One region of the Salipaludibacillus sp. CF4.18 genome, then DNA from elsewhere that is predicted to be linked to it. Evidence: a T-box and tRNA genes for the amino acid it is inferred to sense, from the RefSeq annotation. Region 1 holds a T-box; the other holds one or more tRNA genes.
The links. The T-box of region 1 lies ahead of glyQ (glycine--tRNA ligase subunit alpha). A T-box ahead of a tRNA ligase gene usually reads a tRNA of that ligase, here a tRNA-Gly.

Region 1 (15,571 bases):
ATTTCATATGGGTATTCTTATGAATACGGAATAGAAGATATTGAAAAAGAATTGCTAAAAAAAGAGGCATTGGAAATTGCTATGGAGGAAGGGAAAAAAAGTTTACTTGATAATTTTTCCAATCACGCACAAATTATGGATGAAAAAGTTTTGCACCAATCAATTGAGGGTGGTAAAGTAAAGGTATCCATACACTTTAAAATCATCGATGATATCGCGGTGAGACAGCCTATCATTCAAGGAGACTGAGTAAATTTGACGGAGAATAAAAAGACAATAGATTTAAACATTCAAGGGGCAAATGAAGTACAAGCTTTGTTTGGACCAAATGATAAACATTTACAACGACTGGAAGAAACGTTTTCAACAACGATATTAACAAGAGGTCAAGAAGTAACTATTTCTGGTGATGAAGAAACGATTAAGCATATTGTTGATATTTTAGAGATGCTATTAAAATTGATTAGAAATGGTGTCGCTATTCAAGAAAGAGATGTTGTTTATGCATCTCAGCTATCTAATCGTGGCTTATTGGATGAGATGACTGACTTGTACGAAGATAAAATAACAACGACATCCAAAGGGAAACCAATTTTGGCGAAGACTTTAGGTCAGCGTCACTATGTATCAGCAATCCGAAAAAATGATATTGTTTTTGGGATTGGGCCCGCTGGAACAGGTAAAACCTATTTAGCTGTGGTATTAGCAGTTCATGCATTAAAAGAAGGACATGTAAAAAAAATTGTATTGACTCGCCCTGCGGTTGAAGCCGGGGAAAGTTTAGGGTTCCTGCCAGGGGATTTAAAAGAAAAAGTAGACCCTTACCTGCGTCCTTTGTATGATGCTCTACATGATCTATTAGGAGCTGAACATACAGAACGTTTGATTGAGCGAGGGACAATAGAGATTGCACCTCTTGCATATATGAGAGGGCGCACATTGGATGACTCATTTATTATATTAGACGAAGCACAGAACACAACATCAGAGCAAATCAAGATGTTTCTTACACGTCTAGGGTTCGGTTCCAGAATGGTTATTACAGGTGACTTAACACAAATAGACCTTCCCCGTGGCAAAGTGTCTGGATTAAAAGTCGCAACTAATATTTTGAGCAATGTGGAAGGTATGTCATTTATCCACTTAGAACCGTCTGATGTAGTTCGGCATACGCTTGTGCAAAAAATTATTCGTGCCTATGAAGCAGAGGATGATCGCGAAAATAAAACTAACTAAAAATGGATAAGTTTATGAGTAGGGTCTTTAAAAAGGGAGGGTGGGCATGTCTTTACGTTCATCAATTGACCAGCATACGTGGTGGAATAAAGTAAAAGCACACAGATATATCAGAATATCTCTATTTTTTATTTTAGGAATGGTTACATACGGATTATTGGTTTCGAATGTCATTCCTGATACTTTTGAGGTAGAACTTGGGACAATATCCGAGCAGGATATTCGCTCCCCTTTGACGATTGAGAATAGAGAAGAAACCGATAGACTAAGGCTGGACGCTTATGAATCTGTTGAACCCGTTTATTCTCTAAAACCAAGGTACGCTCAAAATCAAATAGAACGTATTCAGGATGTGTTTCATACCGTTAAACAAGTGAGGGCGGAAGCCGATCTTGCTGAGTCTGAATTTGAAATTGATTTACAACTAGATGTTAGAGAAGATGCACCTGAGAATGATGAGACGCTCGACATGACTGGACCTATAAGTACTGATGATATGCTGGAAAAGGTCAGGACTACGTTAACACAGCAAACAAGTGATGTGTTATCTGATGAGACGCTGATAACTTTGCTGGAATCATCTTCTGAAAATTTGCAAATGGCTCAAGAAACGACAACAAGTGTTGTGGATGATGTCATGAATATTGAAATTCCGATGGACCAAGTATCAGAGGCGAAAGATCAAGCAGAAGAAAAAGTATTAACGGCTACTGCTAACTTTCAATTATCGAGAGCGATGATTGAAATTGCACGATTTGGAATAACTCCTAATTATATGTTAGATGAAGAAGCAACTTTAGAAGCTAGAGAAATGGCACAAGAACAAGTTGAGCCGGTTATGGTCAGAGAAGGACAACTGCTCGTTGAAGAAGGACAAGTTATTACTTCTGAACTTTATCAAAAGTTATCGCTGGTAGGGCTAACAGAAGAAGTTACGATGTTTTACCCATATATAGGGCTTGCAATTATAGTTATTTTATTAATTTCCATGCTTGGATATTACTTAAGTGATGCAAAAACCTCTTTAAAAACCAATAATACGCATTTACTCATGTACTCATTAATTTATATTCTTTCACTAGGAATAATGAAGTTAGTCAGTATCATGCACGGCATTGAATTAGATGGAATTACTTACATTGCTCCAGTAGCAATGGGAACTATGCTTTTAACGATATTATTAAACGCGAGAATTGCTCTGTTTACGAGTATGGTATTTGCAATTATCGCAAGTATTATGTTTAACAACCAAGCGACAGGGATATTAGATTATTCGCATGGTGTGTATATATTCTTTAGTGGCATAGCAGGAGTATTTTTCTTGAATAAATCTCATCGGGTGATGAGGGTACTCCAGGCTGGTATGTTTGTTGCAATTATCAATATTCTTGTCGTTATGGCGCTTCTTATGCTGAAAAACGCCCAATACGGGTGGATGGATATAGGATCTAACTTTGGTTTTGCTGTCTTAAGCGGCTTTATCGCAGCAGTTTTAACAATTGGGCTACTTCCTTTTATTGAGGCAGGATTTGGGGTACTGTCAAATACCAAGCTCATTGAATTATCAAATCCCAATGATCCTTTATTGAGAAAGATTCTGTTAGAAGCACCAGGAACTTATCATCATAGTGTGATGGTAGCCAATTTAGCAGAAGCAGCGTGTGAGGCGGTAGGTGCAAATGGATTATTGGCTAGAGTTGGGGCATATTATCATGATATTGGAAAAACAAGAAGGCCTCATTTTTTTATAGAAAACCAGATGAAAATGGGTAACCCTCATGATAAATTGAGCCCTCAACTAAGCAAAACGATCATAATAGCTCATCCATACGATGGTGCTGAGATGCTACGTGCCAATAAATTGCCGAAAGAATTAATTGATATTGCAGAACAACACCATGGAACGACATTGTTAAAATTCTTTTACTACAAAGCGAAGCAAGAGCTTGGTGAGGATGTGTCTGAAAGTGATTATCGATATCCCGGTCCGAAGGCAATGACAAAAGAATCAGCCATTGTAGGCATTGCGGATGCGGTGGAAGCAGCAGTGAGATCTATGCAAAACCCGACACCCGAAAAAATTGAGTCGCTTGTCAGAAAAATTATTTCTGACCGGTTGGAAGATGGTCAGTTTGATATGTGTGATTTAACATTAAAGGAATTAAATACGCTAGCAACATCTTTATTAGAAACGATGCAAGGAACTTTTCATTCAAGGATAGAGTATCCGGATGATGAAATTGCCGAAAAAAAGGAGGGGTAAAACAATGAGTAATTATACAATTGATTTGCTAGATGAAACAGAAACACTCTCTAGTTTTGACCAAGAATTGGTCAGTAATGTTATAAGAACTGCATTGACATATGAATCTATTGCAGAGGAATCTGAAATTTCAATTATATTCGTAGATGAAGAAAAAATACATGAATTAAACAAAGAATATCGTGGTATCGACCGCCCAACAGATGTGTTATCTTTTGCATTAGATGAAGGAGACGACGTTGGTGAGACAGGCGAAGTTCCGAATTTATTGGGAGATATTATTATTTCTCTTCCTCAGGCACATGCACAGGCAGAAGAGTATGGTCATGATTTTCATCGGGAGCTTTGTTTTTTAGCTGTCCATGGCTTCCTTCACTTAGTGGGATATATTCATGATTCTGAAGAAGATGAACAAAAGATGTTTTCACGTCAAGAGGAAATATTGCAGGAACATGGACTCAAAAAATAACCAGCCATTTGTCTCGTGGAATCGCCTGAAGAAGAGTTTCTTTTATGCATCTCAAGGAGTTCGGCATACATGGAAATACGAACAGAACTTTCGTATTCACAGTGTTATTTCGATCGTAATTATGGTGGTGGCGCAATTATTAACTATTCCTTTCACCGAGCAAATTATCTTAGTTGTTGTCATTGGTGCAGTCCTTGGAATGGAATTGATTAATACTGCTTTAGAGCACATGGTTGATCTTGTTGTACAAACATATGACGAGAGAGCAAAAATTATTAAGGATGTAGCAGCTGGTGCTGTATTTATGTTTGCTTTGACAGCAGCTGTTGTGGGATGTATGATATTCCTTCCAAGAATATACAATCTTTTTTTCTAAAAGAAGTAAATAAATTAACGAACTGTTTTCGTAAAACTACTAGCTAAAATTGGTCAAATTCACAGTTATTAGAATTGTCCGGAAACTGCTATATTAAATATTTTCAATGTGAAGGTGATGAAATGGATAAAGAATCATTATTAAAAGAAGCAAAGTTCGCAAGAGAGAAAGCTTATGTACCGTATTCTAAATTCCAGGTAGGTGCAGCTTTGTTAACGAACGATGGTGTCGTGTATCATGGGTGTAATATTGAAAACGCTGCTTACAGCATGACTAATTGTGCCGAGCGCACAGCGATCTTTAAAGCAGTCTCTGAGGGGGCTCGAGACTTTAAGGCAATCTCGGTCATTGCGGACACGGAGGGGCCTGTATCACCGTGTGGAGCGTGCAGACAAGTGATGTCTGAACTACTACAACCAGATACAATGGTATATTTAACAAATTTAAAAGGTATTACATCAGAATGGAAAGTTACTGAACTATTACCAGGAGCTTTTACACCGGAGGATCTACATGGAAAATAAAGGAACTAAGAAATCTGGATTTGCAGCCTTAATTGGTCGACCAAACGTCGGAAAATCGACACTTTTGAATAATTTGCTGGGTCAAAAAATCGCCATCATGAGTGATAAACCTCAGACAACGAGAAATCGTATCCAGGGGGTCTACACAGAAGATCGCGGTCAACTAGTGTTTATTGATACACCAGGGATTCACAAGCCGAAACACCGTTTAGGTGATTTTATGACAAAAATAGCCCAAAACACGCTAAGAGAGGTAGACGTTGTCCTCTTTTTAGTTGACGCTAAAGAAGGAAAAGGTGCAGGAGACAGATTTATTATTGAACGTCTTAAAAATTTGCAGACGCCTGTCTTTTTAATTCTTAATAAAATTGATGAAGTACACCCTGATGAGCTGTTACCGCTTATTCAACAATATCAAAACTCTTTTTCGTTTACAGAAGTGATTCCAATATCCGCTTTAAATGGAAATAATGTCAATACTTTAGTGGATCAGGTTTTTTCCTACATGGGCGAAGGACCGCAATACTATCCTGAGGATCAAGTTACAGACCACCCTGAAAGATTTCTTATGTCAGAAATGATAAGGGAAAAAGTTTTACATCTGACACATGAAGAAATTCCACACTCTATCGCTGTGGAGATTGAACAAGTAAAGCACCGGGACAATACGGACACGGTGTATGTTGGAGCAACGATTGTTGTAGAAAGAAGCTCTCAAAAAGGCATTGTGATTGGTAAGCAGGGAAAATTACTTAAAGAGATAGGAAGATTAGCTAGGGAAGATATTCAAAAGATTCTTGGGTCAAAAATTTTCTTGGAACTTTGGGTAAAAGTAGAAAAAGATTGGCGTAATAAGCCAAAATATTTGAGAGATTTTGGTTACGGGGAAGAAGATTACTAAGTGGGTAATTATTTCATGATTTATTCCTTACGGAGAGGGTCATCCTAATAATTGAGGAGAACGAAAAAACGTTCTTTGCATGAAAGGGGCGAGGTTTAATGAAACATTTAACTTGGAATCTTTTTGCAGTTACAGGACACCCGGAATCCTATTTACTTTATAAAGAGGTAGAAAGGGATGGAATGGAAGAAAACCCTCTACAAGAAGAGGGACTTTCCTCGGAGGATCAAGAGTCGCTTCTTCACTAAGTTAATGCTTATGAATTAGAGGTGGTGGCTTTGTTACAAAAAATAGAGGGAATCGTTATTAGAACAACTAACTATGGAGAATCAAATAAAATACTAACGGTTTATTCCCGGGAATTTGGCAAGGTTGCCTTAATGGCCAAAGGAGCGAAAAAACCTAAAAGTCGGTTTGCTTCAAGTTCACAATTATTTATTTATGGCTCGTTTGTATATCATCAATCTAAAGGGATTGGCACTTTAAACCAAGCGGATATTTTGGATTCATTCCGTGAGATTAGAAGTGATTTAATGTTAACGGCATACGGGGCTTATATGGTTGAATTGCTAGATAAACTTATTGACGATCGCGAAAAGAATCCGTATTTGTTTGAGTTAATTTATCAGCTCCTTCATCACTTGAATGAAGGAGAGGATGGCGAAATACTGTTACGGATATTTGAAACAAAAATGTTGGCTTACACGGGTTCAATGCCAGTACTTCATGAATGCACAAATTGTGGCAGATTTGATCTGCCATTTGTGTTTTCTTTACGCCAAGGTGGTGTTTTATGCTCTCAATGTATGCATATAGATGACTACCATTTAAAGGTTTCCTCAGCAACGATTAAATTACTGCAATTATTTCAGCAGTTGAATCCAACTAGGATCGGGCATATCTCGGTCAAAACGGAAACAAAACAGCAATTGAAAAAAGTCTTGGAAATGTACTACCAGGAACATGTTGGTGTGTATTTGAAATCAAAGCGCTTTTTAGATCAAATGGAGAAGTTTACAGATCAACACATTGACACGTAAGTGTTCTTTATGTAATATGTTAGAAAAGTGAAAGCAAAACGATTTTGCTGTATAAGCATAGATCACACGTTAGAAGCAAAAGAAATTTTTTTATTATACTTATAAATGCGAAGAAGGAAAATAGTACTTACTTAATCTTGACAAAAGCGAGCTTAGGGCGGTGAAAGCTAAGCGTCAATGACAGTAAAGAAGGCGTTCCGGAGCATACTTTAGAAAGAGGCATATTCTTATATGCAATTAGGGTGGAACCGCGGGTAACTCTCGTCCCTATGTCCAAAGTCTGGGCATAGGGATGAGAGTTTTTTGATTTTATAAGAATAGTCTAATGTTTTAGTTTTGTAAACACTATTATTGGAGGGGTATGAAAATGAACGTTCAAGAAATGATTTTAACGTTACAAAAATTTTGGGGCAACCAAAACTGCTTGATTTTGCAACCTTATGACGTGGAAAAAGGTGCTGGTACGATGAACCCTATGACATTTTTAAGAAGTATAGGACCAGAGCCGTGGAATGTTGCGTATGTAGAACCTTCTAGACGTCCGGCAGATGGAAGATACGGTGAAAACCCGAACCGTTTATACCAGCACCATCAGTTCCAGGTAGTCATGAAACCTTCTCCAGACAATATTCAGGAATTGTATTTAGAAAGCCTTAAACAATTAGGAATAAATCCAGCAGAACATGATATACGCTTTGTGGAGGATAACTGGGAAGCTCCGACGTTAGCTGCATGGGGACTAGGTTGGGAAGTATGGCTCGATGGAATGGAAATCACCCAATTTACTTATTTCCAGCAAGTAGGCGGTTTAGACGCTAAGCCTGTATCTGTTGAAATCACTTATGGTATTGAAAGACTTGCTTCATACATTCAAGATAAAGAAAATGTATTTGATCTTGAATGGGTGAATGGATTCACGTATGGAGATGTCTTTTTACAAAATGAATATGAACAGTCAAAATATGCGTTTGAGGTTGCAGATGCAGCGATGCTGTTTGATTTGTTCTCTAAATATGAGAAAGAAGCACAGAGAATTTTAGAAGAAAAACTTGTTATACCTGCTTATGACTATGTTTTAAAATGCTCGCACGTATTTAATCTATTAGATGCGCAAGGTGCCATATCGGTAACCGAGCGAACGGGGTACATTGGACGGGTCAGAAACTTAGCAAGGAATTGTGCTCAGCAGTATTACAATGTACGGGAAGATTTAGGATTTCCAATGTTGAAGGATAAGGAGGAAACATCTCATGAATAATCAATCGTTATTGCTAGAAGTTGGATTAGAAGAGATGCCTGCGAGATTTGTCACGGATGCAATGAACAATCTATCGGGATTAGTAGAAAAGTGGTTGAAGGAAAATCGCCTTCGATATAATAACATAGAGGCTTACTCAACTCCAAGACGCCTAGCAATAGTCATTAAAGGGTTGGAAGGAACACAACGTGATATTGAAGAAGAAGCAAAAGGACCTTCTAAGAAAATTGCGATGGATGAGTCAGGAAACTGGTCGAAAGCGGCTCAAGGATTTGCAAGGGGACAAAAGGTTTCTGTCGATGATTTATTTTTCAAAGAATTAAAAGGCGAGGAATACGTTTTTGTTAAAAAGCATGTGACGGGTCAAAAGACAGTTGAACTTCTACCGCAATTAAAAGATGTTATTCTGCGTGTTCCTTTTCCTAAAAACATGAAGTGGGGTGCCAATGACCTCCGTTATGTCAGACCCGTGAAGTGGCTTGTAGCATTATATGGATCCGAGGTTATTCCGTTTGAAATAACGAACGTCCATACCGGCAATGAAACGATAGGACATCGTTTTTTAGGGACAACGAGACAGCTGGCTGATGCTGATAGTTACGTTGAAACGCTTTTAAGTGAGCATGTTATGGTAAACCCAATGGAGAGAAAAGAGGCTATACGCACTCAAATCGAGCGAATAGCAGAGAGTGAAGACTGGGTCATTCCTATTGATGACGGATTATTGGAAGAAGTAAATAATCTGGTAGAATACCCTACAGCTCTTTTTGGAAACTTTGACGAACGATTTTTAAAAGTTCCTGATGAGGTATTAATTACATCGATGCGTGAACATCAGCGATATTTCCCGGTGAAAAATAAAGCAGGAGAGCTGCTGCCTCATTTCGTGACTGTCCGTAATGGTGATCATCGTCATTTAGAGAACGTTCAAAAAGGAAATGAAAAAGTATTACGGGCACGCCTTGCTGACTCTGAGTTTTTCTATCAGGAGGATTTGAAAAAGTCACTAGATTCAAGGTTACCTCGTTTAGAAGCAATTGTTTATCACGAAAAACTTGGTTCTGTTGGTGACAAAGTTCGGAGGATAGAAGAAATTTCAGAAAAGATCGCTGTAAAAACAGGAGCTAGTCCCACTCAACTTAATCAAACAAAGCGTGCTGCCCAACTAGCAAAGGCTGATTTAGTAACCCACATGGTCAATGAATTTCCGGAACTGGAGGGAAGAATGGGGGAAGAGTATGCTCTAAAGTTTGGTGAAGAAGCAGAAGTAGCGAAAGCAATCCGTGAGCATTATTTACCAAAACAATCTGGTGATCAGCCACCAAGCACGTCTATTGGTGCCTATGTTAGCGTAGCTGATAAATTAGATACAATTGTTACTAGTTTCGGAATTGGTAACATACCAACCGGTTCTCAAGATCCACATGGCTTGCGCCGTCAAACTGCGGCAGTATTAACAATCTTTTTATCACAAGAATGGGATGTTAATTTATTTTCGGTAATCAAGGAAACGCTTGAAATTATTGCTGAAAAAGGCCTTCTAAACCGTGATAAAGTAGATGTCATGAAAGACATGGAGGATTTTATAAGGCTCCGTTATAAAAATATGCTTCAGGAGCGGGGCGTCCGCTATGATGTCGCGGATGCTGTTCTGAGTACCGAGATAGGATTTGTTTCTAAAACAGTTTATCGAGCAGAATTTTTAATGACATTACTAAATACGAATGAATTTAAAAAAGATGTGGAAGCATTCAGTCGCGTCCTGAATATTGCTAAAAAAGCGAATGATCAAGAAGAGGTAAACACTGTTCTTCTAAAAGAGCAAGCAGAAATAACATTGCAAAACAAAGCGGAAGAAAAACAATCAAAAATTGCTCAGCTTTTGGAAGAGGGGAATATTTCTGACGCGTATGCGCAATTAAAAGAGTTGGAACCAGTTATTCATGATTATTTTGCAAATATTATGGTCATGGCCGAAGATAATGATATCAAGCAAAATAGATTAGCACAAATGAAAAAAGTTGCCGCAATCATTACGTCTTTTGCTGAATTCCAAGTGATTGTGTTTCATGCAGAGGAATAGAAAGATTTTAGACCTGCAGGGAAGACTAAGATATAATAAGGTTAGTTAGAATTACTCTTGCCTGAGTACAGAGGGCGGTGAAGGCAATGGAACTTAATGAAAGACAAGAAAAGATTATTGTTATCGTAAAAGAAAGCGGTCCTATTACTGGTGAGCAAATTGCTCAAAAACTTTCATTGTCGCGAGCAACTTTAAGACCTGATCTCGCTATTTTGACCATGTCTGGATTTTTAGATGCTAGACCGCGAGTGGGCTATTATTATACCGGTAAGACCGGTTCACAGCTCTTTAATGAACGAATGAAAAAGCTAACGGTAAAAGAGTTTCAATCAATTCCGGTAGTTGTGGAGGAATCGGCATCTGTGTACGATGCGATATGCACGATGTTTCTTGAGGATGTCGGAACTCTCTTTGTTGTTAATAAAAGGAAACACCTGATCGGGATTGTTTCTAGAAAGGATTTGCTTCGGGCAAGTATGGGGAAGCAAGACTTAGAATCAGTTCCAGTAAGTATAATCATGACGAGGATGCCAAATGTTACAACATGTCATCCTTCTGACAGTATGTTGGAAGTAGCAAACAAACTAATAGGCAAGCAAATCGACGGACTTCCTGTCGTAAAAGAAGTTGAAACTGATGGCGAAATCCACCATGAAGTAATTGGGCGATTGACGAAGACGAATATAACGAAAGCATTCGTATTTATTGCTGATGATGATATTCATTCTTAAGGTTTCTCTGTCAAAATGAGAGGAGTATATATGATTAATTCACAAATTCCCGTTAATCGGTCGATCGTTTATGTTATATCGGACTCTGTTGGTGAAACTGCTGAACTAGTAGTAAAAGCAGCGATTAGTCAATTTGATGAAGATAAAACAATGATACAACGTATTCCCTATGTGGGAGATATCGGGACGGTAGATGAGGTTATTGCTCTTGCGAAAGAAAATCATGGAATGATTGCATTTACTGTTGTTCTTCCGGAAGTTAAGACACATCTGGTTGAGCAGGCAAAGCTCCATAATATACCTTCGCATGATATTCTTTCACCAATGGTTGCCATGATGGAAAAGAAGTTACAATGTCCTCCTAAAAATGAATCTGGTCTTATCCATATGCTGGATGAGGATTATTTTAAAAAAGTAGAAGCCATTGAATTTGCGGTGAAATATGATGATGGAAGAGATCCTAGAGGCATTCTGCGGGCCGATGTTGTGCTTGTAGGTGTGTCTCGAACGTCAAAAACACCATTATCACAATATCTTGCCCATAAGCGTCTCAAAGTTGCCAATGTTCCTTTAGTTCCTGAAGTAGAACCACCGGAGGAACTATTCTCTATAAATAGTGACAAGGTAATTGGCTTAACGATCAGTCCCGTTAAGTTGAATGGTATTCGAACAGAGCGTTTAAAAGCTCTGGGACTAAAAGAAGAAGCAAACTATGCTAAAATTCAACGCATTGAAGATGAACTTGTTTACTCGGCCGGAGTAATGAAGCGCATTGGGTGTGAAGTAATTGACGTGTCGACTAAAGCAGTAGAAGAAACAGCAAATCTAATATTTCAAATTGTCCAGCGTAAAGAAAAAGAATAAATGGTTAAAGGCTCACTGGGGTTTCCTCCTTTGGGTCTTCGTTTATGTGGGCATATTTTGCTTGTGAAAAATATATTTAAGTGAAGAAACACGGTATTAAGATGTTTATCCGATATTTTACTTTTTATTCTTGTTTTTATTTATTAGATGATTAATAAGCTTTTCAAGATTTTTTTCAGCGCGACATAGTTTAAATAGCAGCCTGCATTTAAAATTATTAAAATAAATTTATAATATAATTTCTTTTCTAAAATAGTCATTCAAGTTCTTATGATTTTCTAATTATTAACTAGTGTCATCGTTTGTATGGGCACTTGAAGTGTTGTTTGGAACGTGGATTTACTAGTATTTGAACTGTCTTTTCTAGAAAAATGAGAAATAAGAGAAAATTCTAGTCAAAAGTCAATTTATCCTATATAATGAAATATTGTGACTTGATAATAATAAATAAAAATAGGAATAATTACAGTGAGAACAAATAAATTGTAAATGTCAAGACTTTTTATTTTTTTTTTGGTAAAGATAGTAAGAGTCATTATGTTAATTTATTTCTTCTCTCTTATTTTTTTAGGGAATATGGAATAAGTGGCCAAAAAAGAAGGATTCTGAAAATGGATGTAGAATAACCAACATATGCAAAAGAAAAATATGAGGATTTTTGTCGATGGTGATGAATCCAGTTGTTGATTAAACCATAGTAAGTTTTTCATTGAGTGAAGAGGAGAGTGGAATTACCTGATCAGGAATAGATTATTTTGTACGGTGCCTTGTCACCCTCCAAGTGAAGCTAATGAAGAGCTGTACTGCTATGACCTAAAAACGCTATAAGGAGGATCGGGTGTAATCCGAAACAAACAAGATAATACCTCAATCGAAGCTTAGGTGCTTCCGCGGTTAAGGAATGTTTTGAAATAAAAGGTTGGTGAGTCTGGTGAGTCAACGAATTCCTGATGAAAAAATTGAACAAGTCCGTCAATCACTGGATATCGTTGATATAGTTAGTGAGTATGTTCAGCTTAAAAAACAGGGAAGAAACTTCCAAGGGTTATGTCCTTTTCATGGAGAAAAAACGCCCTCTTTTTCTGTTTCACCCGATAAACAGTTGTACCATTGTTTTGGTTGTGGCGCTGGTGGGAATGCATTTTCATTTGTCATGGAAATAGAAGATGTTAGTTTTATTGAAGCAGTTGAAAAACTGGCCAATAAAACAGATGTAACCATTCCAGAATTAGATGCTCTGTCCAAAACGGACGAGAGTTCAGATAACAAATCAAAGAGTTGGCACGAAGCGCACCAGCTAGCAGCAAAGCTCTACCATCATGTATTGACCGTTTCTGATGAAGGGAAACAAGCAAGAGAGTATTTAAGGGGTAGAGGATTCACGAAAGAGGTTATTGACCACTTTCAAATTGGATACGCACCAAATTCCTGGGAGTTTCTTTCCCGTTTTTTACTGAAAAGGGATTTTTCCATGGAAGAGATGGAACAAGCGGGTCTCGTCGGTTTAAGAGACTCTGACTCCAAAGCGTATGACAAATTCCGAGACCGAATCATGTTTCCCATTTGGGACCGACAAGGGAAAATGGTTGCTTTTGGTGGTCGTGTGTTAAATGATGGTAAGCCTAAATACCTAAATAGTCCCGAATCCCAGCTTTTTAATAAGAGTGATATTCTCTATTATTTTCATCAGGCTCGCCCTTTAATGAAAAAGAAAAGTGAAGCTGTTTTGTTTGAAGGGTATGTTGATGTTATTTCTGCATGGAGGGCGGGTATAGACAACGGGATAGGCGGATTGGGTACGGCATTAACTGAAAATCAAGCAAAAATGTTGCGCAGAAATATTGATCGGATTATTATTTGTTACGATTCTGACCATGCTGGTATGCAAGCAACCTATAAAAACGGGCAATTACTGCGGAATGTTGGTCTCGAAGTAGAGGTAGCATTACTGCCTGATGGAGACGATCCCGATGATTATATAAGAAAACATGGTTCAAAACGATTTAACCAGGATGTCATCCTGCAGAGTGTGACATTCATGTCGTTCATTTTTGAATTTTATCGCAAAGGCAAGAATCTTCAACAAGAAGGAGATCGCTTAACGTATATAGAAAACATTTTACAGGAGATTAGTCAATTATCCGGTGCTGTTGAGCGAGATCACTATTTAAGAAAATTAGCGGATGAGTTCTCTTTATCATTAGAAGCATTAAAGCAAGAACAAATGGGTCTAATGAAGGTTGCTGAAAAAAAACAAAAGCGGCAAATTCATAAAGCTGTTCAAACTAGGGTAGCAAAGGAAGCCAAGAAATTGCTTCCCGCCCATGAAAATGCGGAAAGAGAACTTATTGCCCTTATGCTTCATTCTAGGTCAATAGCTGACCATGTGCAAAAAGAAATTGGTGGTAATTTTTACATTGATGACTACCAAGCAATTGCCGCACTCATTTATAGCTATTACGGAGAAGGATACGACCCAAATCCATCTCACTTTATAGAAAGAATATCAGATAGTGATTTGAGAAGCAAAGCCACTAGTCTTGCGATGAAGAGGGTTAACCATGACTTGTCTGAGCAGGAATTGAACGATTATCTGAAACAGATTCATCAATTTCCTAAATATAGAGAAATTGATCAATTAAAAATACAGCAAAAAAAAGCAGAAGAAATGAATAATTTTGGAGAAGCAGCGTTAATAGCGATGCAAATCATCAAAATGAAACAAGAATTAAAAAACCATTGAATCCAATAATTTTAGTATTTGTTGTGAACTTCAGGAAGGAGGGGTCGTATGGCTGATAAACCAATTCGTCCATTGGCGGAAGGTGATCTTACCATCGATCAGGTTAAGGAACAATTAGTAGAACAAGGAAAAAAGCGAGGAACATTAACCTACGCCGAAATTACAGAGAGATTAGGTGCATTTGATCAAGACTCTGATCAAATGGATGAATTTTTCGAATACCTTGGAGAACAAGGAGTAGAAATCATAAATGATAACGAGAATGTACCAAGTCTCCAGCAAGTGGAGAAGGAGGATTCTTTTGATTTAAATGATTTAAGTGTACCACCAGGTATTAAAATTAATGATCCCGTCCGCATGTATTTAAAAGAAATTGGACGTGTTCCATTATTATCTGCAGCAGAAGAAATTGAGTTAGCTAAAAAGATTGAAGACGGTGACGAGGAAGCGAAGCGGCGATTAGCCGAAGCAAACCTTCGTCTAGTTGTAAGTATAGCTAAGCGTTATGTTGGTCGAGGTATGCTTTTCCTTGATTTAATTCAAGAAGGAAACATGGGCTTGATTAAAGCTGTGGAGAAGTTTGACTATGACAAAGGTTTTAAATTCAGTACGTATGCTACTTGGTGGATTAGACAAGCGATTACCCGGGCGATTGCTGACCAGGCAAGAACCATTAGAATTCCAGTACACATGGTAGAAACAATAAATAAGCTTATTCGTGTGCAACGACAACTTCTACAGGATCTAGGTCGAGAGCCAACACCTGAGGAAGTATCTAAAGAGATGGAGTTAACACCAGATAAAGTTAGAGAAATATTGAAAATAGCTCAAGAACCGGTATCTCTAGAGACTCCTATCGGGGAAGAGGATGATTCACATTTAGGCGACTTTATTGAGGACCAGGAAGCTCTAGCACCAGCTGATGCTGCAGCCTATGAATTGTTAAAAGAACAGCTAGAAGACGTTCTTGATACACTCACAGACCGTGAAGAGAATGTATTACGCCTACGATTTGGCCTAGATGATGGCAGAACCCGTACTTTAGAAGAAGTAGGAAAAGTATTTGGGGTTACTCGGGAACGA
Region 2 (15,571 bases), on a different contig from region 1:
TTAAAGCAAATTGTTTCAGCTGAAGAGGGATTTATGCAAAAAATACATTCCGCTTCTTCACAGGAAGAACGAACTTCTTTCGAAGAAAAATTAGCAAAACGGGTAGAGGAGTTGATATCATCCGGAATTACCATTGAAACTGCTTTAAATCCAAGTATTCAAACGCATGCTCTTTCAACAATAAATCGTTTATTAGAAAATAGACCCATTCAAGCAGCGACTTCTATTATCGATCATGAGCAAGCAGAAATTGTCGCAATTACTGGAGGAGTTTCCTATGATAAATTTAATTTTCACCGCGGTTTCCAAGCTTACCGTCAACCCGGATCAGTAATCAAACCATTGCTTGTATATGCCCCTCTTCTTGAAGAAACAAGTCTAAATATGGCCTCTGTTATTGATGCTGGTCCTATTAATCGAAATGGCTATTCTCCAAAGAATTTTGGTGGTGCTATTTATGGGAAAGCGACAATAGAAACAGCCTTAAAAAACTCATATAATACCGCTGCGGTTAGAATGCTTGACACAGTTGGAATTGAAACTGCTTTTTCTTATGTAGATCAATTTAATTTTGCAAAAGTCAGCTCATCTGATTATAAACTTCCCTCAGCATTAGGGGGGTTCGAACATGGGATGACTGTTAATGAATTAACTCAGGCCTACTCTACATTTTCAACGGACGGAATATACCATTCCCCTAAAGCCATACGTAACATCATGGACGCCGATGGAGAAGTCCTGTACTCCATGGAAAAAGAAAATTTAGAAATATGGAGTGAGGATACAATTGCAGATTTACGAAAAATGCTCGCTAAAGTTGTATCAGAAGGAACTGGAAAAGCAGCTCGTTTGAATAGTGCTGGTTATACAGGAGGGAAAACAGGAACTACAAATGAATTTCATGACTTGTGGTTTATCGGAATGAATGATCGTTATACGACTGGATTATGGATGGGCAAAGATGAGCCAAGCTCTCTAATAAACGAAAGCAGCCAAAATCTTCATACCAAATTGTGGCGTGATATTATGAATGGTATTAATTAATCAACTATAAGGACTGGTAAAGCTAATTTTTATTTTGCAGAAACTGGGCAGCTACAATGGAACACAATAAGGACACTGAAAAAATCGTTCATCACTTTTTCAGTGTCCTTATGTTGCTATTATGTGTGAATCTTAAACAGGTAACCCCGCAATAATACTATTATATAACTTGACGATCGCATAAAAAATAACTGCTAAAAAAGCAAACCAAAAAAAGAGATGGAAGAAAATTAGTCCAATTAGGGCAAAGGCTGATAATGAATCACTGACGCGATAAATGAAGTAAATAAAGTAAATAAAACAAGTTAGAACAAACACACCCAATAGTGCAAAAATTTCAAATGTAGCGGGAACCGATGCGATACCACCTATTAGAAAAATCCAGGAGCCTTTCCTAACATTTTTCAATTCGCTTCCATCTTGATCCCGGGAAAAAAAAAGTAAAGAAAGCTCATTCACCGTAACAGCTATTAACTTCATAGCCGCAAACAGCATGAAGAAAAACAGCCATAAAACAAATAAAAGAATAAGGTCAATCCCTCTTGCCGAAAGGAATTCAATCATACCAGAGTATAAACCGATTTCCTGTAAATACTGAATAGCCAGTCTCTCTAAATAAATCGCAAATGAAAGACCGAACAGTAGAATTGCAATAAGAGGAAAATGACTAGTTAAATAAGTGTTTTTCATAATTGACCCCTATTATAAACATAAATTTTTATGTAATCTGATAAACTTTGTTGTATTTGAAAAGAATTCAAAGAAGCGAAAAGCGGCTACTCCGGCAGGATCATAACTGTCGAAGACGCCACGGGCTGGTTTCGCGGGGAGACTGTTAGCAGTGCCCGTGGAAATTAACCGCCTTGAGCGGATTCCAGACCCTCGTTCCAAGTACTCAACAGTCTTTATGAAAACACCTTAAGCATAAACTAACCTTATTGATAAAAATTAAATATCAGTAGAATGTGTCAAATACTCTCGCTATTTATTTAAGTTTTATAAATGATGTTTCACTTCATAAGCATAAATTTTATTTCCGGAAGTAGGACTCTTATCAAGGTTCTCACGTCTTTTTTTATGAGCCTGTTTGAAAGAATCACTGTGGATCCATGACTCATAGTCATCTTTTGTCTCCCACTTCGTTAACACTATTTGATAATTATCATCTTCTTCTGGGTCTAAAAATAAGAAATCCAAGCAACCAGGAACCTGCTTCATTTTCTCGGAGCTTTCGGCAAAACGATTTGCTACGTTTTCTCGTCCCTCTTTAGGTACATGCAATTCATTCATTACAACATACATGAATACGACCTCCTTTTACTATCATTATTATACGTTATTTATACTAAGATTCAAAGATTTCCACACTCAAAATTTAGGTCCGCAATGTTTCTTTCTCTCTTAAAACATGGTATATTGAGGTGTAGATAACGTCTAAGGAGGCATTCCCATGGGACTAGCTTTAATTACAGGTGTTTGTATAGTCTTTCTTATCGCCATTTTTACAGGTGGATATAACTCAAACCCTCACAAAAAATAAAATAAAAAAACCGTCCCATGTTTGTTGGTGACGGTTTTTTTATTTAGCCTATCCAATGGACGGAAAATTTTGTTGACGCAACGCTTCATATACAACGATGGCTGCAGTATTCGAGAGATTTAATGAGCGTATCTTATCCGTTTGTGGAATACGAAAACATCTCTCTTGATACTTCTCTGTTAGTTCTTTCGGAAGTCCTTTTGTTTCTTTGCCAAACACAAAAAAGTAATCTTTTTTCAAGTCACTGTAATCAATCTCATGATAATGTTTCGTCCCGATTGTTTCAATAAAGTAAAACTCGCCTTCAGGATACTTCAAAAAAAGTTCCTCTATATTATCATAATGATCAACTTTAACATTCGGCCAATAGTCGCAGCCTGCTCGTTTTAACATTCTATCATCCGTTGAAAACCCTAGTGGATGTATGAGATGTAATCCCGTATTTGTCCCGGCACAAGTTCTAGCTATATTACCTGTATTTGCAGGTATTTCTGGTTCATGTAAAACGACGTGTAATCCCACTGCTTTCACCTCTAGTATACTCATTCTTTATCCAAAAGCTATCTTACCATGACAACCAAACAAAAGAAAGAAGCCTCTCTAATAGATTAGGAAGAGGCTTCCAAGCTTTCGACAAAAAGAATTAATTCTTCTGTGGATACTTCTTTACCAATTACCTGATAAGAAGGTACCTTTTCATTGGTTTCTTCAAACAACCCTTTTTTATCAACAAACGTATACTGAATAGAAGGGAGAGGATCGGCAAAATAGCTAAGCTCCCCAATATAATCAGAAACTTCTACAACCTCAGTATCAGGCTTACGTACTCCGGAAAAATCCATATTCAAATCAAGATGCTCTCTTAAAGAGGGAATATCTAGTCCTTGAATATTTTGATCTTGTATAAGGTCGATTTGCCGATTATTTTCTCCAATAAAACTTGATACCAAAAGTTCATCTTCATAAATTGTTTCTTCCATATCCCACCCATCCAAATCGGATTCAGGAATGAGTACTGGAAAAGGAAGCTCTTTCTTCGCTTGAGAGAAAGTAGCCTCTGCATGTGAGCATGCTACAACGATAACGATTAAACAACTCATTACTATAAAATTTTTTCTGAAACATCTCATTCGTATTCGCATAGAAACACCGTATCTTTCTTTGGACAGATTTAGACATACTCAAAAGCGTTATGGAAAAGCCTAAAAAATATATTTTCACTATATCATAATCTCTTATTAAAGAGGGCCATAATTAGAAACTCTTCACTTCAGATTTGATTGCTCTACAATTTGAAAAAATTTGTAGTTTATTTTAGGTGTCCAAGCTGTAGAGTCTTCATATGCCCAATATCTCATACGACTATTCGTTGTATGGGCATTAACAAGGGGCATTCGATTCGCATCTTTGTCAACTACAATTGTAGTGTGTTGCCAGCGTCCGTCACCGTTAAAATCATAACAAATAACGTCTCCTCTCATTAATTCTTCCGCTGAAGATACTTCTCTTGCTTGTAATCCGCTATTAGATCCACTTAAATACCATCGAAAAGAATGGGCGACTGCCCAACTGAAGCTCCAATTCTTATTCGTATTCCACCAGCCTTCGCCTCGGTTTGGTATCCCTTTCATCGGTGCTCCACCTGCACGAAGACACTGCGATATATAATTTGTACAATCAACATCAAAGGAATTGTACTCAGGATTATAATCATCCCACCATCTCTCCGCATATCTTGTAGCAGCAAGTCTTTCATATTCAAATCTTTCATTATTTCGCTGATCAGTGGTTAAATCTAGTTTTTTATATGAGTCAATCTCTTCATTGTCTGAATAGCCATCTGGATACACTAGGTAATCATCGACCATTTCCTCTCCATCAATAACACCTCTGCGATACTGATTTATTTCTTCCAAGTATGCTTTTTTCTTATGAAAATGAAAATATGTTATTTTCATTAAATAATCAAATACAACTCGTTCGCCCAAATGTTCATGGTTAAGTACTTCGACATCAACACTATTTTTCATTGTTGTACACTGACGTGTCTTTTGTTCTTTTAATTTCCTTTTACATGCATCTGCATCCTCTTCACGAATGAATGGATTCCCATTTAAATGATCTTCCTCCCCAACAAAACAAACGAGACAATTTTTCCAATACTGTTCCAACACTTCTATTGTCTTTTTCAAAATTGTTCCCCTCCTTGTCACTCGTTCTATACATATTCAAGGGACAGTGAGGATCACCCTAAAAAAAAGAAAAATCCTCCAAAAGTTTTGGAGGAGGGCAGGTATTCTATTTATAAGATGGGGTGTTAAGAAGAAATTCGCTCAAATGATCCTTCAAGCCTTAACAGAATTTCCTTTTTATCCAAACCACCACCGTAACCAACCATAGAACCATTGGTACCGATTACACGATGACAAGGAATGATAATAGGAACTGGATTTCTATTATTAGCTCCTCCTATGGCTCTTACAGCTTTTGGGGAACCTATTTCTGTAGCAATTTGCTTATAGGATTTAGTGACACCATAAGGAATACTAGCCACTTTTTCCCACACTAACTTTTGAAATCTCGTACCGATTAAATCAAGGGGTAAACGAAAATCTTTAAGTTCGCCATTAAAATAAGCGCAAAGTTGTTCCTCAACCATTTTCAAGGGGGGGCTCTCGTTTAGTAGTGTTGCATTGATCTGTAATTTTCTTAATTTCATATTGATAGAAGTACTTGTGTCACTTGCTGAACCGAATTCAATGAAGCAAACCCCTTTGCTCGATTGAACCACAGTTAAAATACCAATTGGACTATCCATTTCAGCGTAATAATACGGATGTTTCGCCATCAATTGCTCCTCCTTCAGTTCAGTCTACTAAAGCTTATCTTACTGAACTTCATCGTTTTGTTCGAAGAGGACCCCGCTCCTTGTCCTGTGATTTAAGCGCTTTATCTATCTCAGCCTCTGCTTCTAAGTCATTTTCTTTCTTTTTCGCTTCTTTAAGCTTTGTCTCAGCTTCATTACTAGAAGTAATTTGACTGATAGCCCACGCAGATGTTCCTCGAATTACTGGTCTTGGATCCTCAAGTAATAATGTATACAGTGTTTCTAACGCTTCTTTTTCTTTAAAGAATCCGAGTGCGACAATTGCATTACGTTGAATAGGTTTCTTCCCTCGCCATGATCCTGACATTTTGCCGTATTTCTCCTTAAATTCTCTGTTACTAATCGTAAGTAAAGGAATTAATGTAGGTTTTACAGTCTCAGGATCTGGCTCCATCTCGGGATGATTGTGCGCATCCTTGCCTTTATTCTTTGGACAAACTACTTGACATGTATCACATCCATACAAACGATTACCAATCTTTTTTCTGTATCTTTCCGGGAGCATCCCTTTCGTTTGCGTTAAAAAGGCAATACATTTATTCGAATCTAATTGTCCTCCCTGAATGAGTGCATCAGTTGGGCAAGCATCTACGCATTTATTACAAGAACCACATTGGTCAAGCAAAGGTTGATCTTCCGGTATATCAACTGTAGTAATCATCTCACCCAAGTATACATAGGATCCAAACTCTGGTGTAATGATCGCACAGTTTTTAGCGCTCCAGCCAATACCCGCTCTTTCAGCGACAGCTCTATCCGAAAGTTCTCCGGTATCAACCATTGCGGTTGACTTAGAACCAGGCACTTTTTTTTCAATAAACTCGACAAGAAGATTTAGTTTTCTCCTTAATACATGATGATAATCTTCTCCCCACGAGGCCCGGCAAAATATTCCCCTTCTATCCCCTCGTTTTGATTGAGGTGCATTTTTCATTTTTGAAGGGTAAGCTAACGCAATAGAAATAATTGTTGATGCCTCGGGTAGAAGCATTTGAGGTTCTGTTCGCTCTTTAAGCGAGCCTTTTTCAAATCCTGATTGATACCCTAATTCTTGCTGTTGTTTTAAGCGGGACTTGAGTGTTACAAAAGGGTCCGCGGATGTAAACCCAATTTTATCAATCCCTACATGCTTACTATATGCAATTAGTTCTTTCTTTAACTGGGCATTCATCACGGTATTCCCCCCCTTTTTTTCTATTTAATATCTATAATATCTTTACAAAGCGAAAAAGCAGCGTTTCTATAGTAGAAACACTACTTCCCATAATTAACATATATTTTAATTTTTATAAATAAAATTGGAGCGGGTGATGAGAATCGAACTCACATCATCAGCTTGGAAGGCTGAGGTTTTACCACTAAACTACACCCGCAGTATTAACTTCTTTCAACTGATTCTTCTAATAACCTGATATCTATTTTACTACTCTGCTTAGAAAATGTCAATAATAATTACCGATGTTATCAATTCCGCGAAAATGGTTATATATAAATTGTGGAATTAATTTTATGAAAATCTAGAAAATAACTGAAAGAGGTGTTTTACGTGAAATACTCACGCATTAAGGACTTACAAAAAGAAGGACAGCCAGCACAAATACAACAGCGACAGCCTGGAATAGAAAGTGAAATGAATCCAGAGCCCGTATATGATGATCCTGACTACAAAGGTTCAGGAAAGTTAAAAGATAAAGTTGTGTTATTAACAGGAGGAGATAGTGGGATTGGACGAGCTGTAGCAATAGCTTTTGCAAAAGAAGGTGCAAAATTAGCGATCGTGTATTTAGATGAAAATGATGACGCAGAAAAAACAAAAGCTATTGTGGAAAGCTACGGATCTCCTTGCAAGCTCATTCCTGGTGATGTCGGTGAAGAGAAGTTTTGCTTTGAAGCAGTAAGTAAAACTATCGACGAGTATGGTCAATTGGATTCTTTAATAAATAACGCTGCCGAGCAGCATTACCAAGAGAAGATTGAAGATATATCATTTGAGCAATTGGAGCGCACCTTTAAAACAAACATTTTCTCTGCATTCCATTTAATTAAAGCAGCAAGACCCCACCTTAAACCAGGAAGCAATATCGTGAACACTGTTTCTATCGTGGCTTATCAAGGTATGCCTGTATTAATGGATTATGCCGCTACAAAAGGCGCTTTAGTTGCATTAACAAGATCTTTATCGGAAAATCTTGTCTCAAAAGGAATTAGAGTAAACGGGGTTGCTCCCGGGCCAATTTGGACACCGCTCATCCCTGCATCATTTCCTGCAAGCAGCGTTGCTAAGTTCGGGACAGATACTCCAATGGGACGACCAGGACAGCCCGCTGAACTCGCCCCATCCTATGTGTATTTAGCATCTGATGATTCATCTTACGTTTCAGGACAAGTGCTGCATGTAAATGGCGGAAAAATTGTAAATGGTTAAGAATCAATGAAGTCTAAAAACAGAGACTAAAAATTTAATGGTTTTTTCTCGTTATTTCCCATCTATATTTTCTGTTAAATAAGAAAAGCTATAGAGGAGATAAAACGAGGAGGATCATAAATGAAGAAGAGAATATTACTATTATTATCACTGTGTTTCATTTTAATGACGGTTGCTTGCGGTGACAATAACATGAATAACGCTTATGAAGGGCAAAGACAAAGCTTACAAGGTCAGCATATGAAAAATGGCCTTCAAACTAGAGAGGATGACAACCTTTCGAGTATTAAAACGGATATGTCAAGCTCTGAATATCCACACACGAAATCATTTCAAGTGCAAGAAGCAGAATTTGATTTTGAAATTGATGAAAAACAGTCCCATCCAGAAGCATTATATCATGGTAATTTCCCGCTAGAAGGAATACCTAATCTTAACGAGTTTTTCCCTCGAGAAGGATTTCCAGATCTAAATATTCAACAACCTTCTCCAGACCAAGAGCAACCTGCTCCCGAGCAGACCCGGCCTGAACCGGAACCTGAACAAGCCGATCAAGGTCAACCTAAACAGGAACAACGTCAGCAACCAGATCAAGGTCAGCCTAGTCAACAGCCTCAGCAACCTGAACAAGCGCAACAGCCTGATACGACGCAAGGTGGTAATCAAGGTACTCAACAAGAAGAGCAGCAAGTTATCGATTTAACCAATCAGCAGCGAAGAGAAAATGGACTTTCCGATTTACAAGCTGATGATGCTTTAAGTAATGTAGCCAGAGCAAAATCGACGGATATGCAGCAAAATAATTACTTTTCCCACACTAGCCCAACCTACGGATCTCCTTTTGATATGATGAGGGATTTTGATATTAATTATAGTTCCGCTGGAGAAAATATCGCTCAAGGTCAACGATCACCACAAGAAGTTGTGCAAGCATGGATGGATAGTCCCGGTCATAGAGAAAATATATTAAACGGAACTTACACCCACATCGGTGTGGGTTATGATCCAAACGGCAATCACTGGACACAAATGTTTATCAGTAAATAAATTACGGCGAGAGGGATGTGGCGAGTGAATGCCACATCCCCTTTTTAATTTTTGAAATCCAACTTTTTTAGCACATCGTTTCTTTACATCTGTTTCTTTTCATATTTCCATTTAGTATCTTCTATTTCCTGTTCTCCATTCCCCACGCCTTTAATTAAACCAATTCCTTCAATTTCTTTTAAAAGCTTATAAACAGTTGCTAAAAACCTTTTCTGCCAGTTCAGTTGTTGTTGGATACGTCTTTGTATTATTTTCACGAATATGTATTAAAAGCTTAACCCGTTTCTTTTGACGTGCATCTTCCTTGTATTTACCAGTAACTATATTTTTGAGAGGATCACTAATAAATACACCGAGCACAATACCTATCATAACTAAAAATAAATCATATAAAATTACACTCACAATAATCACCCTCCTTAAAGCATTAGTTTATCAAATTGACACTACAACCGAAAGTTTACTATTGATTTAATAAACCATCTAAACGAAAAATGGATGTTAATTTCTGATAATATCAACAAAATATATTGCATTTTTTGTTCATTGGTTATATAGTTAATTACATAAGTAACTAACCAGGTAAGGAGGTTGCATGAATGAAAAGTTCATTAGATGAAAATAAGCCAATATTTCTTCAAATTAAAGAACAAATTGAAGATTCTATTATAAATGAAACAATTAAAACAGCAGAAAGAATCCCCTCTACTAATGAGTTTGCAGCCTATTACAAAATAAATCCAGCTACTGCTGCAAAAGGAATAAATGAATTAGTCATGGAAAATATCCTAATTAAACAAAGGGGTGTTGGAATGTTTGTAACCGACAATGCAAAAGAAATTCTGATTAATAAGCGAAAAAAAATATTTTACAAGAACTACATGGATCCATTAAAAAAAGAAGCAATCAAACTAGGAATCAGTAACATTGATTTAATTGAAATGGTAAAAATGGAGGGGACTGTAGATGAGAATTGAAGTTAAAAACTTATCCAAGAAATACAAGAAGCAACATGCCTTAAATAATGTTTCCTTTACGCTAGAAGAACCAAAAATTTACGGTCTTCTAGGTAGAAATGGTGCAGGAAAAACTACTTTCATGGATATATTGTCCGGAAATATTTTAGCCAGTGAAGGGAAGATTTTAATTAATGGTACAAATCCATTTGATAATCAGGAGTTAACAGAATCAATTTGTTTAATGAAAGAAGGAGACAATTTTAAGAAGGATTTGAAAGTGAAAAATGTGCTCAAAATCTTTTCTTATTTTTATCCTACCTGGGATCATAAACTAGCTGATGACCTTATTAATGAATACAACCTTAATCTAAACGCAAAAATTAAAAGTCTCTCAAAAGGAATGGAATCATCTCTTGGAATTATTGTCGGTTTAGCAAGCAAAGCACCAATTACTATCTTTGATGAACCATATATTGGTCTGGATGCCCCTTCACGTCAGAAATTTTATGAAATACTTCTAGAAGAATATCAAACTGAAAAAAGAACTATTATATTCTCTACCCACCTTATTGATGAAGTAAGTTTACTATTTGAAGAGGTACTAATTTTACAAGAAGGTTCCCTTGTTTTACAAGAAAATGCGGATACCCTTAGAGACAGGACTTGCGCTGTTTCCGGTAATACCGAAGAGGTAGAACTATATATCAAAGACAAAGAGGTAATTGTAAAAAAACGTCTTGCCGGAACGATGACTGCCTATATTTACGGGAGTATAGAAGAGGCTAAAAAACAAGGTTTTACTGCTGAAGGTGTACCAATTCAAGAACTAATGATTTATTTAACTGATGGAAAGAGAGGTGCCTAATATGGGAAGACAAATTAAAGGATTGTTATATTTTTTCATCACTGATTTACGATACTCACTGATAACTTTTTGGACTATTTTATTAAGCATCTTAGTGATCTCTCTTACATTCGCTTACTTTTTGCTAAGCGTAGAAGATGGAGGGTTTTACTTTGGATTCCCTTTTCCATCTATATTTATATGGGGATCTTGGGGTTCCTAACCGTAAAGCAAAGTATTCCTTTTTCTTTGAAACTGGGAGCTACTAGAAAAAACATTTTTATTAGTCTCGGCTTGTTCTTTTTAGGATTATCGATTGCAAAAGCTATTTTTGCAAGTATTATTCAATCACTTACGTTAAAATTCACTGAAATCACTAGTATCCACACCTTTGAATTCATCCATCCTGCATCTCTTCTCGAAGATACATGGTTAAATCGAGTGATCATCGACTCAAGCATTTTGTTTTTCCTCTCTGTATTCATGTTTATTATCAGTTTACTATTTTATAAATATGGATTAGCCGGCGGAGGAAGTGTAACAGGAATTATGGTTATTGCCTTACTTGTTGGGATTGCAAAAGGATGGATTTTCGACTTCTTTATTAACTTGTTCTCAGACATAAATCTTTTATTCTTCTTCCAACTGTTTGCTATTTCTCTATTATTATTTTGTCTATCCTTTTTATTATTAAGGAAAATTACGACAGTGAATGTTAAATAGTCAGGTTAGCAAAACTGCATTGCAGTAGCATTGTCCCGCGGAAAGCAGTAGCCTAGAGATCAATCTCTAAATACTAATAATTTTATAACCGCTGAATAAAAAGACCTGGTCAGCCCTCCGCAAATATCGAAAAATGCCTATTAGGAAACATTTCTCCTAATAGGCGAACTTGCTTTTGTTTTTCTTCCTTTTGCGTTGTCACGTTAAAAAGTCTACGACTGCTTCTAATGCTTCCTCACAATCTTCCCCTACTGCGCGAACAGAAATACTGTCCCCATTTTCTAGGTGTAATGTTACAAGACCAAGAAAGCTTTTCACATTTGCTTCTAATACATTTCCCCGCATAACTTTTTGTAAATAAATATCCGAATTGAACTGTTGCAGCTTTCCAGTTAACTCGATGATTGTTTGTGTTTCATCAATATGAACATTAATTCTTTTTTTACTTTCTTCCAATAGTAACCCCACCTTTCCGCTATTTACCGTTCTTGCAATGCCAAATTTTTTAGATTTTTTAATATTTGAAAAAATACACGGAACTCACGCAAGAATCAACTGAGACCCATCAGGGTATTTTCCCGATTTGCTTGCCCATATAACGTAAGTAGTGTTTTTTCAAAATTAAAATTGGACGATAACAGAGCCTTTTATTTAAAAGTAAACGTTGAACAAGTACTTGAAACTACCCTAAAAGCATCAATGATAATTGAGGTATAAAAATAATCACAATCAACGTAACGAGCATCGCAATAAAAAATGGAATGATGGCTTTTGATATTGCCTCAATCGATAATCCTGAAATTCCGGATGAAACAAACAAATTTACTCCGAGCGGAGGAGTAATAAAGCCAATTGCTAAATTTACAATCATAATTATCCCGAAATGTACAGGATCATATCCAATATTCACTGCAATTGGCAATAAAATTGGCGTTAAGATAATAATTGCTGCTAACGTATCCATAAAGCAACCAACCACTAAGAGTAACAGTGTGATAAGTAAAATGATTACGATCGAATTATCGGAAATAGAGAGCATTGCTTCAGCTACCTGATTTGGAATTTGTTCTACCGTTAGCAGTCTACCGAATGCAGTAGCGGTTCCAACAATAATTAATATTGTTGCAGTTGTTAAAGCTGCATCACTAATTATCTTTGGTAATTCTTTGATTTTTAATTCGCCATATAAAACAGTACCTGCAATTAGCCCGTAAACAACAGCTATAACTGATGCCTCGGTTGGAGTGAAAATCCCCCCATATATACCACCAAGAATAATTAACGGCACCAATAAAGCCCATTTCGCATCCCAAGCTGCCGCAAGTAATCCCTTAAAAGAAAACTTTTCTTCCGTGCCTTTATATCCCATCTTTTTAGAGTAAAAGTAAGCATATACCATTAATCCTAAGGCAACAAAAATACCGGGAATGATACCTGCAATAAACATATCACCGATCGTCGCTCCTGTACCGACAACCCCGTAAATAACCATGGGGATGCTTGGAGGAATGATTACACCTAGTGACCCTGCTGCTGCAACTGTTGCCGTGGCAAATCGTTTATCATATCCCATCTTTACCATTGCTGGAATCATAATACCACCAACCGCGGCAACCGTTGCAGGGGCAGAACCGGACACTGCGGCGAAAAACATACAAGTAACAATTGTTGCTATTGCAAATCCACCCGTTCTATTTCCAACAATTTTATTCGCCACCTTAAATAAGCGATCCGAAATTCCTCCTTTTGCCATAATCTCCCCCGCAAGAATAAAAAATGGTACCGCCATCAGGGGAAAAGAATCAACCGATGTTACAAGGCCTTGTGCTAAAAACTCAAGTGGTAACGACCCTGAATAAATAATCGTGACTAATGTAGCTATACCTAGCGAAATTCCTATTGGGACACTCAGTAACAAAAATAGCGCAAAACTTCCAAACAACACTGCTGCAGTCATTATATGTACCTCCTAACTAGTCTTTTTTATTTTCAGTTGCCTCTATTTGATCCTGAATCTCTTTATTTTCAAGAATAACCTCTTGTTCCGTTTTCACCTGGAACTCTTCATTTCCCAGTAACGCCTTGAATTGTTTTATCAGTTGTTGAATAATTCGAATAGCAGTCAAACCCATTCCAACAGGAGTTGCCAGATAGACTATGCCCATAGGAATATGAAGTGCCGGTGACGTTTGACCAAAGCCAAGCAACTGTTTCGAAATATCGTAACCATAAATAACAACAAAGATAGCAAAACCTAGAAAGATAATATTTGAAACAATATTCAATACAATTTTAGCTTTATCTTTTAATAAAACTAACATCACATCTACTTTAATATGACGTTGTTTTTTCACTCCGTAACTGATACCAATATAAACTAGCCAGATAAAACAATATCTTGCAAGCTCTTCAGACCACGACAGAGAAGAATTCATAACATGACGCATAAATACTTGCAAAGCAATAGCTACTACCATTGTTACTGAAAAAATAATTAACAACACTTCTTCTAAGTGATCGTCTATCCAACGTAAAACCTTCATAATATCCCCTCTTCCAATTTTCATTTTCTAATGCTTCATTTCCTCTCCTTGAAAAAAAGCATAAAATCAGTTTTGCTTTTTTTCAAGGAGAGGCTTGATTTAACAAGCCTCCCTACAACAATTATTTCTGTGCATCCTCGATTGCTTGATATACTTCATTGACTAAATCCTGATCAAGTTCTGCTGCATATTCTTCAACAACTGGCTCAATAGCCAAACGCATTTCTTCACGAGCTTCATCTGAAATTTCAGTAAAAGTCATACCTTCCTCAACTAAACTATCTAAATACTCATCATTTGCTTCACGGTTCAACTCTCGTTGATATTTCCCGGCTTCAAGAGCAGCATTATCAACAACTTCTTGGTAATCTTCAGGAAGAGTATCATAGAAAGATTTACTCATTAAGAATACAAATGGACTGTAAATATGGTGCGTATCAGATACATAATCTTGTACTTCATAAAAACCTTCTAAATAAATTGTAGCAAATGGATTTTCTTGACCATCAACTGTTCCCTGCTGAAGTGCAGTGAACAACTCTGTAAATGCCATAGGTGTTGGATTTGCCCCCATTGCGCGGAAAGCATCTAAATGAAGATCATTTTCCATTGTCCTAATTGTTAATCCTTCAAAATCATCCACGGAAGCTACTTCCTTTTCACTGTTCGTTAAATCTCTGAAACCATTTTCCCAATAAGCCAAACCTTTTAGGTTTTGATCATCAAGCTTATCTAAGAACTTTTGACCAACTTCCCCGTCTAATACTTCATCTGCAACTTCACTATTTGGGAATAAGAACGGAAAGTCGAAGATTGAGAAATCCGAAACAAAGTTAGCAATTGGTGCTGTAGAAGGAACCGTTACTTCTTGTGAACCAAGTTGAAGCGCTTCCATCATCGTCCGGTCATCACCAAGTTGCCCACTGTGATATGTTTCTACATGAATTGCACCATCAGTTTCTTCTTCCACGATTTCTTTAAACTTTTCTAATCCTTTGTATTGTGGGTGTTCGTTATTTAAGCCAATACCAGCTCGGATCGTGAATTCTGCATCCGCTGCCGCTTCTGCATTCTCCTCTTTTATTTCCGTATCATTATTATTCACTTCAGGAGATTCCTCATTATTACCGCCACATGCCGCTAATAAAAACATCATTACCATTGATACAAAAAACATTACAAACTTTTTACTCATGCTTATTCCTCCTAAGTATAGATAAAAGAAAGTAGTTATACTTTCTTCCCCTTTTTATTTACTCCTACCATTTTTACCAGCTAATAACTTTGAATCATTACCTAATTATTTCTTAACTACCTCATGACCACCGAATTCATTTCGAAGTGCGGCTACAACTTTGCCTGTGAACGTATCGTCTTCTAATGAACGGTTGCGCATCATCAACGATAAAGCAATAACAGGCGCTGGTACTTGAAAGTCTAACGCTGTTTCTACAGTCCATTTACCTTCACCTGATGAATTCATAATGCCTTTAATTTCATCAAGCTTCGGGTCCTTTGAAAATGCACTTTCAGTCAGTTCCATTAACCAAGATCGAACC

Region 2: it encodes a tRNA-Gly, which carries the amino acid that the T-box ahead of glyQ (glycine--tRNA ligase subunit alpha) is inferred to sense. The anticodon was not compared.

The regions. Positions count from the first base shown of each region.
Region 1 covers NZ_JBIMEV010000002.1:61,127-76,697, forward strand. The annotation lists gene yqfD (sporulation protein YqfD) at 1-249, shown strand, start outside; gene ACHABW_RS02090 (PhoH family protein) at 256-1,236, shown strand; gene ACHABW_RS02095 (HD family phosphohydrolase) at 1,283-3,499, shown strand; gene ybeY (rRNA maturation RNase YbeY) at 3,504-3,968, shown strand; gene ACHABW_RS02105 (diacylglycerol kinase) at 3,952-4,344, shown strand; gene ACHABW_RS02110 (cytidine deaminase) at 4,467-4,868, shown strand; gene era (GTPase Era) at 4,858-5,769, shown strand; gene ACHABW_RS02120 (YqzL family protein) at 5,868-6,017, shown strand; gene recO (DNA repair protein RecO) at 6,048-6,809, shown strand; T-box leader at 6,911-7,081, shown strand; gene glyQ (glycine--tRNA ligase subunit alpha) at 7,177-8,067, shown strand; gene glyS (glycine--tRNA ligase subunit beta) at 8,060-10,150, shown strand; gene ACHABW_RS02140 (helix-turn-helix transcriptional regulator) at 10,237-10,881, shown strand; gene ACHABW_RS02145 (pyruvate, water dikinase regulatory protein) at 10,912-11,745, shown strand; gene dnaG (DNA primase) at 12,677-14,488, shown strand; gene rpoD (RNA polymerase sigma factor RpoD) at 14,537-15,571, shown strand, end outside.
Region 2 covers NZ_JBIMEV010000063.1:3,241-18,811, reverse strand. The annotation lists gene ACHABW_RS22545 (transglycosylase domain-containing protein) at 1-1,044, shown strand, start outside; gene ACHABW_RS22540 (DUF5366 family protein) at 1,177-1,734, opposite strand; gene ACHABW_RS22535 (antibiotic biosynthesis monooxygenase family protein) at 2,041-2,346, opposite strand; gene trmL (tRNA (uridine(34)/cytosine(34)/5-carboxymethylaminomethyluridine(34)-2'-O)-methyltransferase TrmL) at 2,633-3,130, opposite strand; gene ACHABW_RS22525 (hypothetical protein) at 3,193-3,684, opposite strand; gene ACHABW_RS22520 (amidase domain-containing protein) at 3,850-4,776, opposite strand; gene ACHABW_RS22515 (methylated-DNA--[protein]-cysteine S-methyltransferase) at 4,902-5,432, opposite strand; gene queG (tRNA epoxyqueuosine(34) reductase QueG) at 5,482-6,642, opposite strand; tRNA gene ACHABW_RS22505 (tRNA-Gly) at 6,771-6,844, opposite strand; gene ACHABW_RS22500 (SDR family oxidoreductase) at 7,018-7,896, shown strand; gene ACHABW_RS22495 (CAP domain-containing protein) at 8,017-8,943, shown strand; gene ACHABW_RS22490 (hypothetical protein) at 9,130-9,348, opposite strand; gene ACHABW_RS22485 (GntR family transcriptional regulator) at 9,543-9,920, shown strand; gene ACHABW_RS22480 (ABC transporter ATP-binding protein) at 9,910-10,767, shown strand; gene ACHABW_RS22475 (hypothetical protein) at 10,957-11,469, shown strand; gene ACHABW_RS22470 (HPr family phosphocarrier protein) at 11,668-11,925, opposite strand; gene ACHABW_RS22465 (TRAP transporter large permease) at 12,152-13,426, opposite strand; gene ACHABW_RS22460 (TRAP transporter small permease) at 13,443-14,012, opposite strand; gene ACHABW_RS22455 (TRAP transporter substrate-binding protein) at 14,134-15,207, opposite strand; gene gnd (phosphogluconate dehydrogenase (NAD(+)-dependent, decarboxylating)) at 15,313-15,571, opposite strand, start outside.